Regions from separate parts of the Thalassotalea sp. Y01 genome, predicted to be linked through region 1. Evidence: predicted binding sites of a transcription regulator. Region 1 holds the regulator's gene; the other holds the start of a gene.
What was found. The regulator FNR, encoded in region 1, switches genes on or off when oxygen is low (the NO sensors DNR and NnrR bind a similar motif). The targets are predictions, from matches to a motif close to TTGATCTAGATCAA.

Region 1 (8,323 bases):
GACACGAAGTGGCAGCTTTTGATTCGGTTGATGATGTAATCGGCCACTACTTTCTTAATATTAATTCCAATGCCGCATACAATATGCTGCGTCAGATCAGAGCGCAATTAAGAGAGCATGATGTACCATTGCAAGCGGATATCTTAGCAACCGGGCTATTGCCTTATTCTGAGCGAGGTATCGACTACGTCGTTGAAATCAATACTATGCTTAGACATAACCGTCGTTATTTATAATGAGTAAAATGAAGAAATTACTGTTAGCAACATCCATAATGCTGGGCGTTTCAGCGCCAGTCGCGGCTGTTGATCTAGAATATAAAGGCTTTTATCAGCGCCTTAATCTGATTGAAGAAAACAAGTTAGATAAAATCACTATGGCGTTTTATTTGGTTGATTCTTACACGCGCAGTCGTTGTGTTTTAACCGACGCGAAAATGCTTAATAAGAACGGTCAACATGATGCCATTGCCATCGCGGATGATGGTCAATTGTTGGTGCCGTTGTCGCAGTCATACTATGATAATTTTGCGGTATTGCGGGTAGAGCAGCAAGACCCAGGTCAAAACTGCATACTGCAAATGCAAATGCAGGTTAAAGACAAACAACAAAAAGCATTTAGTTTTAGCGAGTTGGCATTGATTACCTGGCAAATGCAGGAATTGGTCGATGAATTTGGTGGCTTACTATCGTTTATGATGCCAAATGTTCAAGGTTTGCATATTGAGATGAAAAAAGCAGATAGCTTGAAGTACATTGACTCTTCACTTCGCGACGCACTTAATTGTGACGGGACGGTGTGTAAACTGCTGATTGATATGGACGATAAGCGCGATGAAAACGCTATAGAGTTTTCATCGCCACCTGTTGTGGTTGCGCCTTGGGTTGAAGAATAGACGAAAGAAAACGACTTTCTAACCGGTGATATACAGACATAAAAAAAGCGAGCTTAGGCTCGCTTTTTATTTTCGAGTTTGGAAACTAGTCCCTTATAAATGCACCTTAACAAGGAAACTAAACGTCGATTCTGTATCTAGGCCTGGGTAATTCAAACCGAATTTGTTTTTCCAATAAGAGTATTCAAAACCTGCTTCAAATTTCTTCGGTACATCAAAGTATTTACCAACATCCAATCGAAGTTGCGGGTTAAAGTGAAAATCAGCTTTGTGGGTCTCTTCTGCAGATGACCAATCAATAAAACCGTCAAACATGAAATCAGCATTACCAACACTAAACGGGTAACCCCATACCAATGTTAATTGCTGATCATTGTCCGTTTGTTCGTTATTGGCTTGGTAGACATTGATATTGGCATAAGCAAAGCCCGGTAATTTTAAATCGGCACCTAAGCCCAATAAGTAGTTATCAAAACTATTAGAGAAGCCGTCTGAATCAAAGGTAGAGTGTTCCCAAGTGCTGGCGACAAACACATCGGTAATAATGCCGTAGCTTAACTTATTGCCGGTAACGTAGCTTAGGCTTAATCGTGGTGAAAGTTCAGAGTAGGTTTCTTTGGCCGCTTGATTGTCTGAATCTTGTTTGTAGTCTAAACGGTCAGCAAAGAAAAACAGGTCGCCCCAGTTGTGCCCTGACGCATGCTCTAAGGTGACCGTTACCACGTCTTCATGTTCGTTTACTTCGTACTCACTGGCATTTTTAAGCAATGAGATTGAATTGTCGCTCCAAAACATTTCTGCATTAGCATAGGCACAAACAAGTGCGGCACCTGCCAAAAGGGCAGATGAAAATAAAGTTTTAAAGGTGTTCATGGGATTCCCTGAAAAATAAAATAGTATTGTTGTCGAGCAAACGGACTCAGTCTATTGCTGAGATTGTTGGTTACTCGGGAGTCTTGTGGTTGCCAAAGACGTCATCTTACTGCCGCCTTTGGCTTGTTTTTATGTGCTTACATAAACATAAACTTGGCTACAAACAAGGCAGCCAAAAACCAGACGCTTGGGCTAATTTCGCCAAAACGGCCAGAGAAAATACGTACTGCAGCGTAGCTGATAAAGCCAAAGGCAATACCATCAGCAATCGAAAAAGTAAGTGGCATGGTAACTAAGATAACAACCACTGGAACCGCATCCATCAGATCGTCCCATTTTACATTAACAAGACCACCAACCATCAATACACCGACAAAAAACAACGCGCCAGCAGTCGCATAGGCTGGGATCATACCCGCAAGTGGAGAGAAGAAAAGCGCCAGTAAAAATAATACGGCAACGGTAACTGCGGTTAAACCTGTGCGGCCACCGGCAGCAACACCTGCGGTACTTTCGACATAGCTTGTGGTGGTTGACGTACCAAATAATGAACCGGCAATGGTTGCGCCAGAATCAGCGAATAATGCTTTTTTAAGGCGCGGTAAGTTACCGTTTTCATCCAGCAATTTACCACGTTGTGCAACGGCTACTAAGGTACCTGAGGTGTCAAACAAATCAACAAATAGGAAAGCAAAAATAACGCTAAGCATGCCAACTTCAAACGCACCAGCGATATCAAGTGCCATAAAGGTTGGTGCGATTGATGGTGGCATTGACATAACGCCAGTGTATTGCACATCGCCAAACATTAGGCCTAATATTGTGATCACTAAAATAGCGATCATTACTGCACCATGAACGTTTAAACTGACCAAACCAACGATTAGGAACAAGCCTAACACCGCCATCATAGGACCAAACGAGGTAATGTCACCTAAGGTTACTAAGGTTGCAGGGCTCGCGACGATGATGCCTGCGTTTTTAAGCGCAATTAACGCTAAAAACATACCAATACCTGCGGCAATACCAAAGCGTAGTGCATGTGGAATTGAATTTATAATCCATTCTCGAACTTTAAACGCACTCAAAAGAGTAAATATAACACCGGAAATAAATACACCACCAAGGGCAACATTCCAGCTATAACCTAACTCTAGAACCACGGTAAAGGTAAAAAATGCGTTGAGTCCCATGCCAGGTGCTAACGCAATAGGGTAGTTGGCATAAAAGCCCATTATGAGACAACCGATAGCCGCAGCTAAACAGGTTGCGACGAATACCGCGCCTTGGTCCATACCCGTCATTGCTAACATGCTTGGGTTTACAAAAATGATGTAACCCATGGTTAGAAAGGTAGTAAAACCCGCCAATATCTCTTGCTTTACATTTGTACCATGTTCAGCAAGTTTGAATAGTTTTTCAAACATTAGTTTGTTTCCTGAAGATGTATGCATTGTTTTTGCGTAGCCAGTCATACTGCTGTTAACATCGCTGTTACATAAGGACTGACCAGTTTTAAAAATCGCGGTATTTTACGTAATTTTGTTACAAATTGTAAGCTATTTTGTTCGTTTTTGCAGATTGACGCCTATTCTGACGAAATATAAAAACAAACGATAGATCTTGCTATGCAACTAGGATCTATCCGGCAATGCAATCGGTAATGAAACCGCCTTTAAAAACGCAATAAAAAAGCCCAAGCGCTTGCTCGGGCTGTGCTGGCTGATTCAATAGCTCTACAATCTATTAACTCAACAATGGTTAAAGATGGTTATTCGAGGAACGGAGATTGATAACCGTCTGGTTTTATCGCCATTAAATCACAATTGAGTCGATCGATAACATGCTCTGCGGTATTACCTATAAGCACAGCGGATAACCCCGTGCGGCCGACGGTACCTAAAATCACCAATTCGGCATCGATTTGGTTGGCAACTTTCTCGATCACATCTTCAGGTAAACCTTCTTCGACATGCAAATACTCAGCGCTGATATTAAATTTGTCGGCGTGTTGCTGCACTACATCAGCGTGGTGGTTTTTCATGGTTTGATTGTATTCATTAGCATCAAACTCTGGAATTTCAATGGCAATATTAATCGGAGTGCCTGGGTAAGAGTTTACCAAATGAACATCAGCTTTGACCAAGCGGCCAAGATTTTGTGCTTCTTCGGTGATTTTACGGTTCAGTGATTGATGCTCTTCTTCTTCACTGCCAGCATTGACGGCGGCAAGTATATGTCCGCCTTCTGGCCATTGATGATCTTTGACCAATAACAGAGGCACCCAACATTTTCGAATTAAGTGCCAGTCTGTTGGGGTAAAAATAACCGATTGCAATGTAGGGTGTTCATGGGTACTTTTTAATACCACATCGAATTGTTGGTCTCGTACCTGCGATAAAACGGCTTCAAACGGGCGATTATGCCAAATCACTTTAATGTCCATATCGCTTTCATACTGTTCGGTGATCTCTTTTAGCCAAACGCTGCGATCATTTACCACGGTTTCACGCATGGCTTCTCGCTCGTCTCCAGACAGCATGGTGGTCATCTCGTAAGAGAAATCATAAATAACCAATAACGCGGTAATACGGGCGCCAGTTTCCTTGGCTAGAGTACAGGCTCTTGCTAACGCCTTTTGCTCTTCTGTGGTGGGATCGACAACTGCAAGTATATTTTGATATTTTTCCATAACATGCCTCGTAACCTTAACGTGGTTCGTAGCACGCCTTGCTGGGCTATAAAGCCAGCATAGACGGCAAAGATCAGTACGCTATAGATAAGCTTAACTGGTCAATGAGGATGTTACAAATTTGTTAATGAAGTTTCCTGTAAGGTGTTGATTTAAATCAACCAATACAACACCTTACAGGTATAAAAACGGGTTATTTATTTAAGCCAGCCAATTTGAATAGGGCGTCTTTGTCGAGGATGGAGATCAACTTATTTTCAACTTTGATTAAGCCATCTTTTTGGAATCGGGTCATCAACCGAGAAATGGTTTCTATGGTAAGGCCAATGTAGTTTCCAATTTCGCTGCGGGTCATAGGCAAGTTAAATTGCGTCGGTGACAAGTGACGACTGCCTAAGCGACGACCGTAGTTCGCTAAAAATGTGGCGAGCTTCTCTTCCGCGTTTTTACGGTTTAGTAGCAGTAACATCTCATTATTACACTGAATTTCATCGCTCATTAGATTTAACATTTGCGACTTTAAGCGTGGGATCTTATTCGATAAGGTATCGAGAACCTCAAATGGGATTTCACACACCATGGATGTTTCTAATGCCTTAGCAAAGCTTGGGTGATGTCTTGACGCTAATGCATCAAAGCCCATTAAATCGCCTGCCAAGTGAAAGCCGGTGATTTGCTCTTCACCTTGTTCGGAAATAATAAAGGTTTTAAAGGTACCAGAACGAATTGCGTACAAGGTTTGCAGTTGTTCGCCAGCTTTAAAAATTTGCGTATTCTTTTGAATCGGTTTTTTACGTTGAATGATATCGTCTAATAAATTTAGTTCGTTTTCATTCAAGCTAAACGGTAAGCAAAGTTCGCTGATACTGCAGTTTTGGCACTTGATGTTTTGTGCTATAGAGATTGCCATAAATTGATATTTATCCAGTTAATGCGTCAATAACATTAGTAAACGTAAGGTTACTAAAATATTTGATTTAGAGCAATAAACAATGAATAAACACCATAGGCGATTAACAAAATGCCACTGATTTTCTTAAAAAGTAACGAACTTATAAGGTTGGTAACCGATTGAACACTGGTTGATAACACTAATAACGCTGGCAAGGTACCGATACCAAACGCCAACATGATCATCGCCCCTTGACTGGCACTGCCGGCAGCTAATGCCCATGTGAGTGTAGAATAGACTAGGCCACAGGGCAGCCAGCCCCAAATAACACCGAGTAATAGCGCTTGTTTAGCATTCTTTATCGGCAGTAAGTGTTTGGCAAATGGTTGAATATAGCGCCACAGGTATTTACCTGCAGTTTCGATATGCGTCAATACAAACCACATTCTTGCGATATACAAACCAAGTAGAATAATGAAAATGGCGGCGATGGCTTTTAACCATAAAACTTGGATACCTATCGACTTTATCGCTAGGGAGCCCGTAAAACCGGCGACAGCGCCAAAAAAGGTATAAGATGCTATACGGCCTAGGTTATAGCTTAACGCTTTACTCAGTTGATTTGAGCTATCACCTGTGGTGGTTAGCATAGACGAGATACCACCACACATGGCGATACAGTGCCCCGCACCGGCAATACCAATCAATAGGGCAGAGAGAAAATCTAAAGTCATTAATTATCGCTTGAGTTTGGTTTGTCGTCGGCGTGAGACTCGGCGTCTGGCATTTTTTGGCTTGGCTTTTGGCCTGGCGTTTGTTTTTTCTCTTCGTCAAACAAAATACTCATACCTTGCTTTTCCAGATCATCAAACTGTTCAGCTTTTACCGCCCAAAAGAATAGATAAATGGCAATGGCGGTAAATAAGATGGCGATAGGGATTAGGATGTAAATGACGCTCATGTATCAATAACCTAAAGTTAATTTATTTTAGCAATCTCAAAGAGTTGGTAACGACAATAATCGAGCTTGCTGACATACCTAATACTGCCATATATGGGGTAATAAAACCACAAACCGCCAATGGCAAGACAATGGCATTATAGGCAAATGCCCAGGCAAAGTTCTGTTTTATGATACGACCCGTTTTACTGGATATGGTCATTAAGTCGAGAACACTGCTCAGTTTATTATTGAGCAAAATTACGTCGGCACCGCTTTTTGCTATTTCGGTACCACTCCCCATGGCAATAGCAACATGCGCTTGTGCAAATACCGGCGAGTCATTAACGCCATCACCAACCATAGCCACGGTTTTACCTTGCGCTTGTTTACCTGCAAGGATTGTTAATTTATCTTGCGCAGAGCAGGTATGGTGATGCTCATCGAGTTGTAATGCTTGATTAAATTTATCCACGCCAGCCTGGTTATCGCCACTGATCAACAGAGTTTCGGTGTGCTGTTGTTGTAATGCATTAATGACGTTAACCGTGTCGTCACGCATCACGTCATCAAGGTAGAGTACCGCCACCACTTGTTGGTTTATGGTGAGTATGCATTGAGCATCTTTATATTGCTCATCGACATTAGCAAAGCTGGCAATCCAGTTAACTTTACCGATGGCCAACTGTTGTTTTTTTCGTACGGCTTTAATGCCACAACCTGGGACAATATCGACATGTTCGACATTGATGTTAAAATCACGATAGGCTGCGAAAGCTTTGGCTATAGGGTGCTCAGAATGACTTTCCATTGCGGCTATGGTGGCCAGAATCGTATTCTTATCAAGTTTGCTATCAAGATTGCCGTTCAACAGTTTGCAATCGACTAAGGTGAATTCACCATTGGTCAAGGTTCCTGTCTTATCAAACGCTATGCTATCGACTTTCGGCATTGCTTCTAATACGTGACCTGACTTGATCATTATGCCGTCTCGGTTGAGTCGGATGGTGCCACAGGTTAAGGCCGTTGGTGTTGCCAACGACAAAGCACAAGGGCAGGTAGCCACCAAGACCGACAAGGTGATCCAAAACGCTTCGGATGGCATGTGTTGTGACCAAAATATCGAGGTTCCTATGGCGGTAAGCAAGATAATACCGACAAAATATTGGGCGATACGGTCAGACAATTGCGCAATGGCGGGTTTATGAGCTTGCGCGTTTTCACTGAGTCGAATCAGGTTGGTCAAAAAACTGTCTGAATTGGTTTTATTGATTTCAATATTGATATTGCCATCACCGTTAACCGTGCCGGCAAAAACATTCGCACCTAAAGCCTTGGCTACGGGGGCATGTTCACCTGTTAGCATGGACTCATCAACACTGGAGCGGCCATGAATAACGACACCATCTCCAGGAATGGTTTCACCAGGCTTTACGATAACCTGATCGCCCACCACAAGTTGTTTTGCGCTTATAACGAGTTCCTGACCATCGAGCAATTTTGTCGCGGTCAAGGGCATAAGTTTTAACAAGTTGGCTGACACTTCCGCAGCACGTGCTCGGGCTCGAAACTCTAAAAATTTACCTATCAATAATAAGAAGGTGAACATGGCAAGTGATTCAAAATACACTTCACCGGTTTGCATGAATGTCGCCCAGGTGCTGGCACAAAAGGCGAGAATGATGGCAATCGAAACCGGCACGTCCATCGATAATCTGCGAGCACGCAGGGCACTCATGGCGCCAAGATAAAACGGTAAGGCACCATAGGTGACAATCGGCAGTGTTAATACAAAACTTGTGCCTCGTAAGTAGGTCAAGTTATGCTCGGATAAATCACTGAATGCACCAAAGTATAAGCCGACAGCGATCATCATAACCTGCATGGTCAATATGCCACTGACCCCTAATCGACGAATAAAGGCTTTGGATTGCTTGTTGTTACTTTGTTCGACTTGATTGGCTTTAAAAGGCAGAGCTTGATAGCCAATATTATTGATAGCGGTGAGAATTTCGCTCAGTTTTAAGCGGG
Region 2 (8,323 bases), on a different contig from region 1:
CGGCATATCCTGTGGGTTTAAACTCAAACCACGGAATAACAAAAGACCCAACAGTAAAAACAACACTAAAGGGATCAGGCGAATTACAACTTTCATTAACTAAGCTCCAACCTCAGCTTCGGCACTGACAACACCGTTGTCGACAACTTTTTGCTCGCTGCGTTTCGTCTTACGGCGACGATAACGTTTATCCAGCATGGCAAAGATACCGCCCATGCCCATAAAGATTGCACCTAGCCATATCCAACGTACAAACGGTTTGTAATGCACACGCACGGCCCAGGCACCAGCACCGAGTGGATCGCCTAATGCGACATAAACATCACGAAACAGTCCAGGATTAATCGCCGCTTCAGTCATGCCCATGGTTTGCACTCGATATGTGCGACGTTCTGGTTGCAACAAATCGATCATCTCACCGTCATCATACAACGCGATTTGACCTTGTTCCGCTGAATAATTTGGCCCTTCAACGGCTTTAACACCATTGAACTCTACCTCGTAACCTGACACCTCAACACGGGTACCTGGCGACATCTTGATATTACTTTCCTGTTCATAGGTTGACACCATGGTCACACCGACGATGGTAACGCCAATACCAATATGCGCAACCGCCATGCCCAAGTGTGACAAACTAAGGCGCTTGAACTGCCATTGACCTTTGCCAATATGAATTTGATTCTTTAAATCTTTCGCGGCGACCAGCATGACCCATGTCGCTAACGTGATACCAAAAGCAACGGAGCTAATAAATTGACCGCCATATAACACTGGAAATGCCAAACCAAATAATACCGCAAAGATAGATATCCACTTAAGTTGACGACTAAGTTCACCTTTTTTCGCTTTCTTCCAGCGAATCAGAGGCCCAATGCCCATAAAGATAAACATCGTTGACATTATCGGTACGAACACCGCGTTAAAATACGGAGGTCCAACGGATATTTTGCCCATGCCCAGCGCATCAATAATCAATGGATACAGGGTACCGAGTAACACGGTTACCGCAGCTGCAACTAAAAAGACATTACAAATCAGAATCGCCGTCTCACGAGAGACCAATTCAAAGCGCGAGAAACTGCCAACATTGGTACCACGAATTGCGTACAGCAATAACGAACAACCGACGGCAATCGCTAGCAGTACTAATATAAAGCTACCTCGCGTTGGGTCAGCCGCGAACGAATGCACCGATGTCAGTACGCCAGAACGTACGAGGAAGGTTCCCAGCAAGCTTAAGCTAAACGTAAAGATAGCCAATAACACGGTCCAATTTCGAAATGCGCCACGTTTTTCGGTCACCGCTAATGAGTGTATTAACGCGGTGCCAACTAACCACGGCATAAAAGAGGCATTTTCAACCGGATCCCAGAACCACCAGCCACCCCAGCCAAGTTCGTAATACGCCCACCAACTGCCCAACGCGATACCTATGGTTAAAAACATCCATGCGGCTAATGTCCAAGGTCGTGACCAACGTGCCCAAGCCGCATCCATTTTGCCACACATCAACGCAGCTATAGCGAAGGCAAAGGCAACGGAAAAACCAACATAGCCCATGTACAACATAGGCGGATGGATGATAAGGCCAACATCTTGCAACAATGGATTTAAGTCTCGCCCTTCCATCGGCATGTTAGGCAATAAGCGTTCAAATGGATTAGAGGTGAAGATGGTAAAGGCCATAAAGCCAACCGCAACCATGCCCATAATCGCAAGAACACGGGATACAAATGCTTGATCGACATGTTTAGAAAACTTGGCGACCGCCATGGTCCATGCCGTCAGTGAAAACACCCACAGTAATAATGAGCCTTCATGACCGCCCCATACGGCACTAATTTTGAAATAATAAGGAAGCTGCGAGTTCGAATGCCCCGCGACGTACTTTACTGAAAAATCATCAACGACAAAGCAATAGCCGAGCAACAGAATACTTATTGTCGTAAATAAAAACATTGCGCTTGTTAGTGGTTTGGCATAGTTAATAAGTCGCTGGTTTTGACCATACACGCCCACCAAAGGGACTATAGACAAACACACAGCAAACGCCATAGCTATGATAAGCGACAGCAGGCCAAGTTCAGGAATCATTCACTTCTCCAGAATTGCATTAAGCAAACTCTATCTTATTGGGTACACAGTAAAATGGGTAAAATCGAACCATTATACCAACACCGATCAATATTAAAACGTAAATAGCAGCAAAAATGTTTAACAAAGTGCGTCAAAAAGCCATTTAAATCAGCATAACGTATAAGAAATCTAGTTGCACATATACTAGATAACAACAAACAATGCCTATTTGATATAGATTAATTGTATTGGTTCAGCCTCGTAATAAACTGAGCAACAAACTCTGCCAACAACTTTAGTGAATATTTTTATTAAAGTCTTCTTTTGCGACGCACAAAGAAGTAGAATTGGCACTAAAATAAACAACTTATTGAACAACAGGTGGCCCTTGAGCAATACCCCATATTTGCTACAAGCTGACAATTTGACCTGCATTCGTGAAGACCGAATCTTGTTTGAAGATTTGAACTTTTCCGTGAGTGCCGGCGATATTATTCAGATTGAAGGCGCAAATGGCACCGGTAAAACCAGCCTGTTACGAATTCTCTCTGGTTTATCAATGCCTTATGCGGGCCATGTGCGTTTCGCTGGTGAGGATATCCACCACATTAATGAAGAGTTCAATCAAGACTTGTTGTTTTTAGGTCATTTGCCAGGGGTTAAAGGTGAAATGACCAGTGAAGAAAATTTACGTTTTTATCTGAGCTTGCACGGTCTCGATGCCGAACTTGCTGAACAAACCCTTGAACAAGTCAATTTGTATGGCTTTGAAGATGCCAAAGCCGGTCATTTAAGTGCCGGTCAACATCGCCGCATTGCGCTTGCTCGTTTATGGCAAAGTAATGCGCGTATTTGGATCTTAGATGAACCTTTTACGGCAATCGATAAAAACGGCGTTAAAAAACTGGAACAGTTGTTATTAGCCCATGCCGAAAAAGGCGGTTGTGTTATTTTAACCACTCACCAAGACCTAAGTTTGCCGTCAGAGCAGTACCAAAAAATCACCTTAGAGCACAGCTATTATGGAGAATAAGCATGTCATTATCCTATAGCTCTGCCTTTATGCTCATTTTGAAACGCGATTTAACCATCGCCTTTCGTCATCGCGACGACATTGTTAACCCGTTGCTGTTCTTTATTATTGTTTGTTCTTTATTTCCGTTAGGCATTGGCCCGGCAAGCAATACCTTAATGAAAATTGCACCAGGGGTTATTTGGGTTGCTGCCCTGCTCGCCACCTTATTGTCACTGGAACGATTATTTAAAAATGATCACCAAGACGGTTCGTTAGAACAGATGCTATTAAGCCCGTGCCCGAATTTCATCTTAGTTTTAGCAAAAATAACCGCACACTGGTTGATCACTGGGCTGCCGTTGATTATCATCGCGCCATTACTCGGTGTATTACTGAATTTGCATGAGCAAAGCTTTATCGCATTGATGTTAACCCTTTTGGTGGGCACACCCGTATTAAGTTTATTAGGGGCTATCGGTGTGGCATTGACCGTTGGCTTGAAAAAAGGCGGTGTGTTGTTGAGTTTACTGGTATTGCCTTTATATATACCCGTACTTATATTCGCCACTAACGCCATTGATGCAGCCAGTATGAATTTGCCCTATAATGGCCAACTGGCAGTAATTGCTGCGTTGTTTTTTGGTTCTCTAACTTTGGCACCTTTTGCGGTAAGCGCCGCTTTGAAAGTGAGTACAAACTAATATGTGGAAATGGTTACACCCATACGCTAATCCAGAAATCAGCTACCATTTTTGCGGTAAGCTGACACCTTGGTTGACGGCTATCGCCATTATTTTATTGACGGTCGGCATGGCATTCGGCTTGCTATTTTCTCCAGCTGATTATCAACAAGGTGAAAGCGTTCGCATCTTTTATCTGCATGTACCATCTGCCATGTTATCGATGGGCATTTATCTAGGTATGGCCATTGCCGCATTGTGTGGTCTGGTTTGGCAGTTGAAACTCGCTGAAGCATCTATTGCGGCCCTCGCGCCGATTGGTGCGGCATTTACCGCCATAGCATTATTTACAGGCGCCGCTTGGGGCAAGCCAATGTGGGGCACATGGTGGGTATGGGATGCTCGATTAACATCAGAGCTGATCTTACTATTCCTCTATTTTGGTGTGATTGCCTTGCACAATGCTTTTGATGATAAGGCGCTGGCAGGTAAAGCAGCGAGCGTATTGGCATTGGTTGGTGTGATTAATTTGCCGATTATTCATTATTCGGTTGAATGGTGGAACACCTTGCATCAAGGGGCAACCATCTCAAAATTTGAGAAGCCATCGATGTCTACGGATATGCTGATACCATTTTTGATATGTTTTCTCGGCTTCGCCTTTTTGGTTGGCAGTTTATTTTGCGTTCGATTCAGAGCACAAATTATCGAACGAAATGCCATGCGCCCTTGGGTTAAAGAACTTGCGATGAAGGCTCAGTAGGAGAAATAGCATGGCATTTGACAGCATAAGTGAATTTTTTAATATGGGTGGCTATGGCTTTTATGTCTGGCTATCTTATGCGTTTTGCGCGGTATTGCTAACCGCATTAACCATCAACAGTATGGGTATGCAAAACGCTTTGTTTAAAAAAATTAAGCAAAGACTCAAACGTGAGGCCAAACTTAAACAAGCCGCCGAACGTCGTAAACAAGGTATGTAGTATGAATCCTCGTCGTAAAAAAAGATTAACTATTATTAGCTCCATTCTCGCTGGTGTGGCCATTGTTGCCGGTTTATCGCTGTATGCACTTAGCACAAACATAGATTTGTTCTTTACCCCGTCAGAAATCGTTAACGGTAAAGACGATACCGGTGAAAAGCCCGTTGTCGGGCAACGTATTCGTGTTGGCGGTTTGGTTGTCGCTGGTACAGTGAATAGAGATTCAGAAAGTTTAAAAGTACAATTTAAGCTGATTGATACCGGGCCGATGATCACAGTTAAATACGATGGCATCTTGCCAGACCTATTTCGTGAGGGGCAGGGTATTGTTGCACAAGGTACGTTAATAGAACCAACGGTGCTTGAAGCTAGTGAAGTACTGGCTAAACATGACGAAGAGTACATGCCAAAAGAAATCGCTGAAAAAGTTGGCAAGCATCACCAAAAGCCAACTTATAACTAGAGACGCCGTATTACGTCTTTTATAAAGTCCGCCTTATGCGGACTTTTTTGTTTTTATGGCAACAATTGATACCAGTTACAACCTCAATCCGGCCAAATAATGTGCCAAGTTAAGAAAAAAACTTCAAGCAAAGCGCAAAAAAAAAGCGAATTAGGGACTTAAAATGTTTCAAGTTTGCAACAGCCAGCATGGTTGATTACAAACTGTTACAGATGGATGTTTTCCGAAAATTTATCACAAACTACTGTTTTAATTGGAGAAAACCATGGCATCTGGTCGTTTATTCAACAGACACATATTGCTCGATATATAACCAACAACACATGACACCTGTCAAAACATAAAAATAAAAACATAACAATCAATACCTTAAGGCATCATGCAACATATCATTAACAGCTCTTGCGGCTGTGTTACATAGCATTCTCCTTGGTTACACATTTCTCATAAGATGTGACCGAACGTAACGAGCGAATAAAAATTTTAACGCTCATTATCTATCCCCAGGAGTAAATTATGTTTAATAAGAATTTAATAACAAGAGCATTAATGCTTGGTGCCGCAGCATCGACGACGATGTTTTCCGCAAACACCAAAGCTGAAGAAAATGAAACAGCCGATGTAGAACGCATTGAAGTTACCGGTTCTCGTATCAAGCGCGCCGATATGGAAACAGCGAGTCCGGTTACGGTTATTGGTGCTGAAGAAATTCTTGCCTCAGGTGCAACCTCAATCGACCAAGTATTACAAAAAACCACAGCAGCAAGTGGTGCAATGACGAACCCAGGCATTAATAACGGTTCAGGTGGTAACGCGACCATCAACCTACGTGGTTTAGGCTCTAACCGTACCCTAGTGTTGGTTAACGGCCGTCGTATGATTAATTCAGGTACCGGTGCGTCGTCATCAGTTGATTTGAACACCATCCCTGTTTCTATGATTCAACGTGTTGAAGTTCTTAAAGATGGTGCTTCTGCGGTATACGGTTCCGATGCTGTTGCAGGTGTTGTGAACATCATTCTAAAGAAAGATTTTGAAGGCTTTGAGATTAATACCTCTGGTGGTATCTCAGGCGAAGGCGACGGTGAAGAATTTAGCATCGACGTCACCATGGGTGGTTCTTTCGACAAAGGTAATGTTGTCGTTGGTATCCAATATATGGACCGTGGCGAAGTAGGCATGGGTGACCGCGATGGCACTAAGTGTGATTACACCGAAGTTGAAAACGGTAATGGCGATCTTGAACTAGCCTGTGGTGGTTCAAGCTACACGCCATACGGTCACATCTGGTCAGGTGATAAGAGCTTGCAAGGTGAAGAAGGCGGTGGCTGGCACGAATTTGGTGCCGACGACAAGTATAACTACAACCCAGAAAGCTACTTGTACACACCAATGCAGAAACTAAACATCACAGGTTTAGGTACCTATGAAGTGTCTGATTACACCATGTTCTTCTCAGAAATGATGTACTCAAAGCGTTGGTCAGAGCAACAAATGGCACCACAGCCGGTATGGTTTGATTTTGAATACCAAGACTGGATGGGTGACTCGTTACTAGAGCACGGCATCAACTATGGGGACGATATTTCTTACGGTCGTCGTATGACCGACACCGGTGCTCGTGAGTTTTCACAAACGGTTGATACCGTGCGCGTTGTTGCTGGTTTAGAAGGTGAATTGGATAACGGTTGGACTTGGGATACATCAGTAACCTTTGGCCGTAATGACTCTGTAGACAAGCTAGCTAACCTGCACAATATGGGTATGATTCAGCAAGACATTGAAGCCGGTGTATTTAACCCGCTAGATCAATCGTCTTGGCAGCCAGAAACCATGGGTGAGTACGTTTACACTGAAGTAAACAGTGGTGGTAGTGAAATGTTTGTTCTTGCCGGTTCATTAGCCGGTGAAGTTATGGAACTTCCAGCAGGTTACTTAGGTTTCGCAGCAGGCCTAGAAACTCGTACTGAAAAAGCATGGTACACGCCTGACTCGTTAACCTCACAAGGTATGGCAAATGACCCGAAAGTTGACCCAACGGCCGGTGAGTACGATGTAAATGAAGCCTATTTAGAATTGGCTATTCCAGTATTGTCTGACTTGCCATTTGCTGAGCATGTTGAAATCAGTACCGCTGTACGTGCATTTGACTACTCGACATTTGGTAGTGATTCAACCTGGAAACTTGGTTTGACTTGGAAAGTAAACGACCAACTAATGTTGCGCTCTGTAGCCTCAACTGCATTCCGTGCGCCGTCAGTTGACGAGCTTTACGGTGGTGCGTCACCTTCGTTTGACCAAATTTCACACCCGGCAACGGATCAAGAGCAAGCAGAAGTGACCGTTGGTGGTAACTCAGAGCTTACTCCTGAAGAAGCAGATACCTTTACAGTTGGTGTGGTTTACGAGCCAGAGTGGTTAGATGGTTTATCAATCACTGCGGATTACTACCAAATCGAAATCGACAACGCGATCACGCAAGTAGACTCGCAATACATTGTTGACCAATGTTTGGATAATTCTGGTACCCCGATCAATCAAGACTCGGCACTTTGTCAATCAGCTGACATCAGCATGGACAATACTGGCCGTATTAGCTTCAACAACCAACTGCAAAACATTGGTGCAGAAAACACCTCTGGTGTCGATTTAAACATCGCTTATGCATTTGATGCGTTCGGTTTGGATTGGAGAACAGGTCTAGATACCACGTTCCTAAACGAGTACGAAGTTGAAGCGACCGGTGAAACGGTAGATTATGCCGGTGTTATCACAGGTGGTATCGGTAGCTACGCTGAAATCAAGTCTAACTTGTCAGTAGACGTAAGTGGCTCTAACTGGGATGCAGGTTATAAGCTTCGTTATATCTCAGGCATGGACAGCGCCGTATGTTTGGATGATCCATCATCTTGTTACGCGCCGACCACACCAAGCGTTGTCTACCACGATTTGAACGGTGCTTACCACTTCAGCGAAACGCTAACTTTCTCTGGTGGTGTTAACAACATGTTTGATAAAGAGGCGCCTTACTACACTGGTAATAATGATGCCAATACGGACCCGTACACATATGACACTATGGGTCGTTACTTCTTCGCACGCG

Region 2: the regulator FNR is predicted to act here: its motif matches at 2,309-2,322, upstream of ccmA (cytochrome c biogenesis heme-transporting ATPase CcmA).

Annotation. Positions count from the first base shown of each region.
Region 1 is NZ_JABBXG010000002.1:266,286-274,608, reverse strand. Features, by position in the region: gene HII16_RS04100 (glucosaminidase domain-containing protein) at 1-236, shown strand, start outside; gene HII16_RS04095 (DUF2987 domain-containing protein) at 245-895, shown strand; gene HII16_RS04090 (outer membrane protein OmpK) at 989-1,768, opposite strand; gene HII16_RS04085 (NCS2 family permease) at 1,906-3,195, opposite strand; gene uspE (universal stress protein UspE) at 3,540-4,460, opposite strand; gene fnr (fumarate/nitrate reduction transcriptional regulator Fnr) at 4,654-5,370, opposite strand; gene HII16_RS04070 (sulfite exporter TauE/SafE family protein) at 5,424-6,086, opposite strand; gene ccoS (cbb3-type cytochrome oxidase assembly protein CcoS) at 6,086-6,313, opposite strand; gene HII16_RS04060 (heavy metal translocating P-type ATPase) at 6,336-8,323, opposite strand, start outside.
Region 2 is NZ_JABBXG010000003.1:198,434-206,756, reverse strand. Features, by position in the region: gene HII16_RS05800 (DsbE family thiol:disulfide interchange protein) at 1-96, opposite strand, end outside; gene HII16_RS05795 (heme lyase CcmF/NrfE family subunit) at 100-2,097, opposite strand; gene ccmA (cytochrome c biogenesis heme-transporting ATPase CcmA) at 2,468-3,112, shown strand; gene ccmB (heme exporter protein CcmB) at 3,109-3,795, shown strand; gene HII16_RS05780 (heme ABC transporter permease) at 3,797-4,537, shown strand; gene ccmD (heme exporter protein CcmD) at 4,548-4,757, shown strand; gene ccmE (cytochrome c maturation protein CcmE) at 4,759-5,220, shown strand; gene HII16_RS05765 (TonB-dependent receptor) at 5,737-8,323, shown strand, end outside.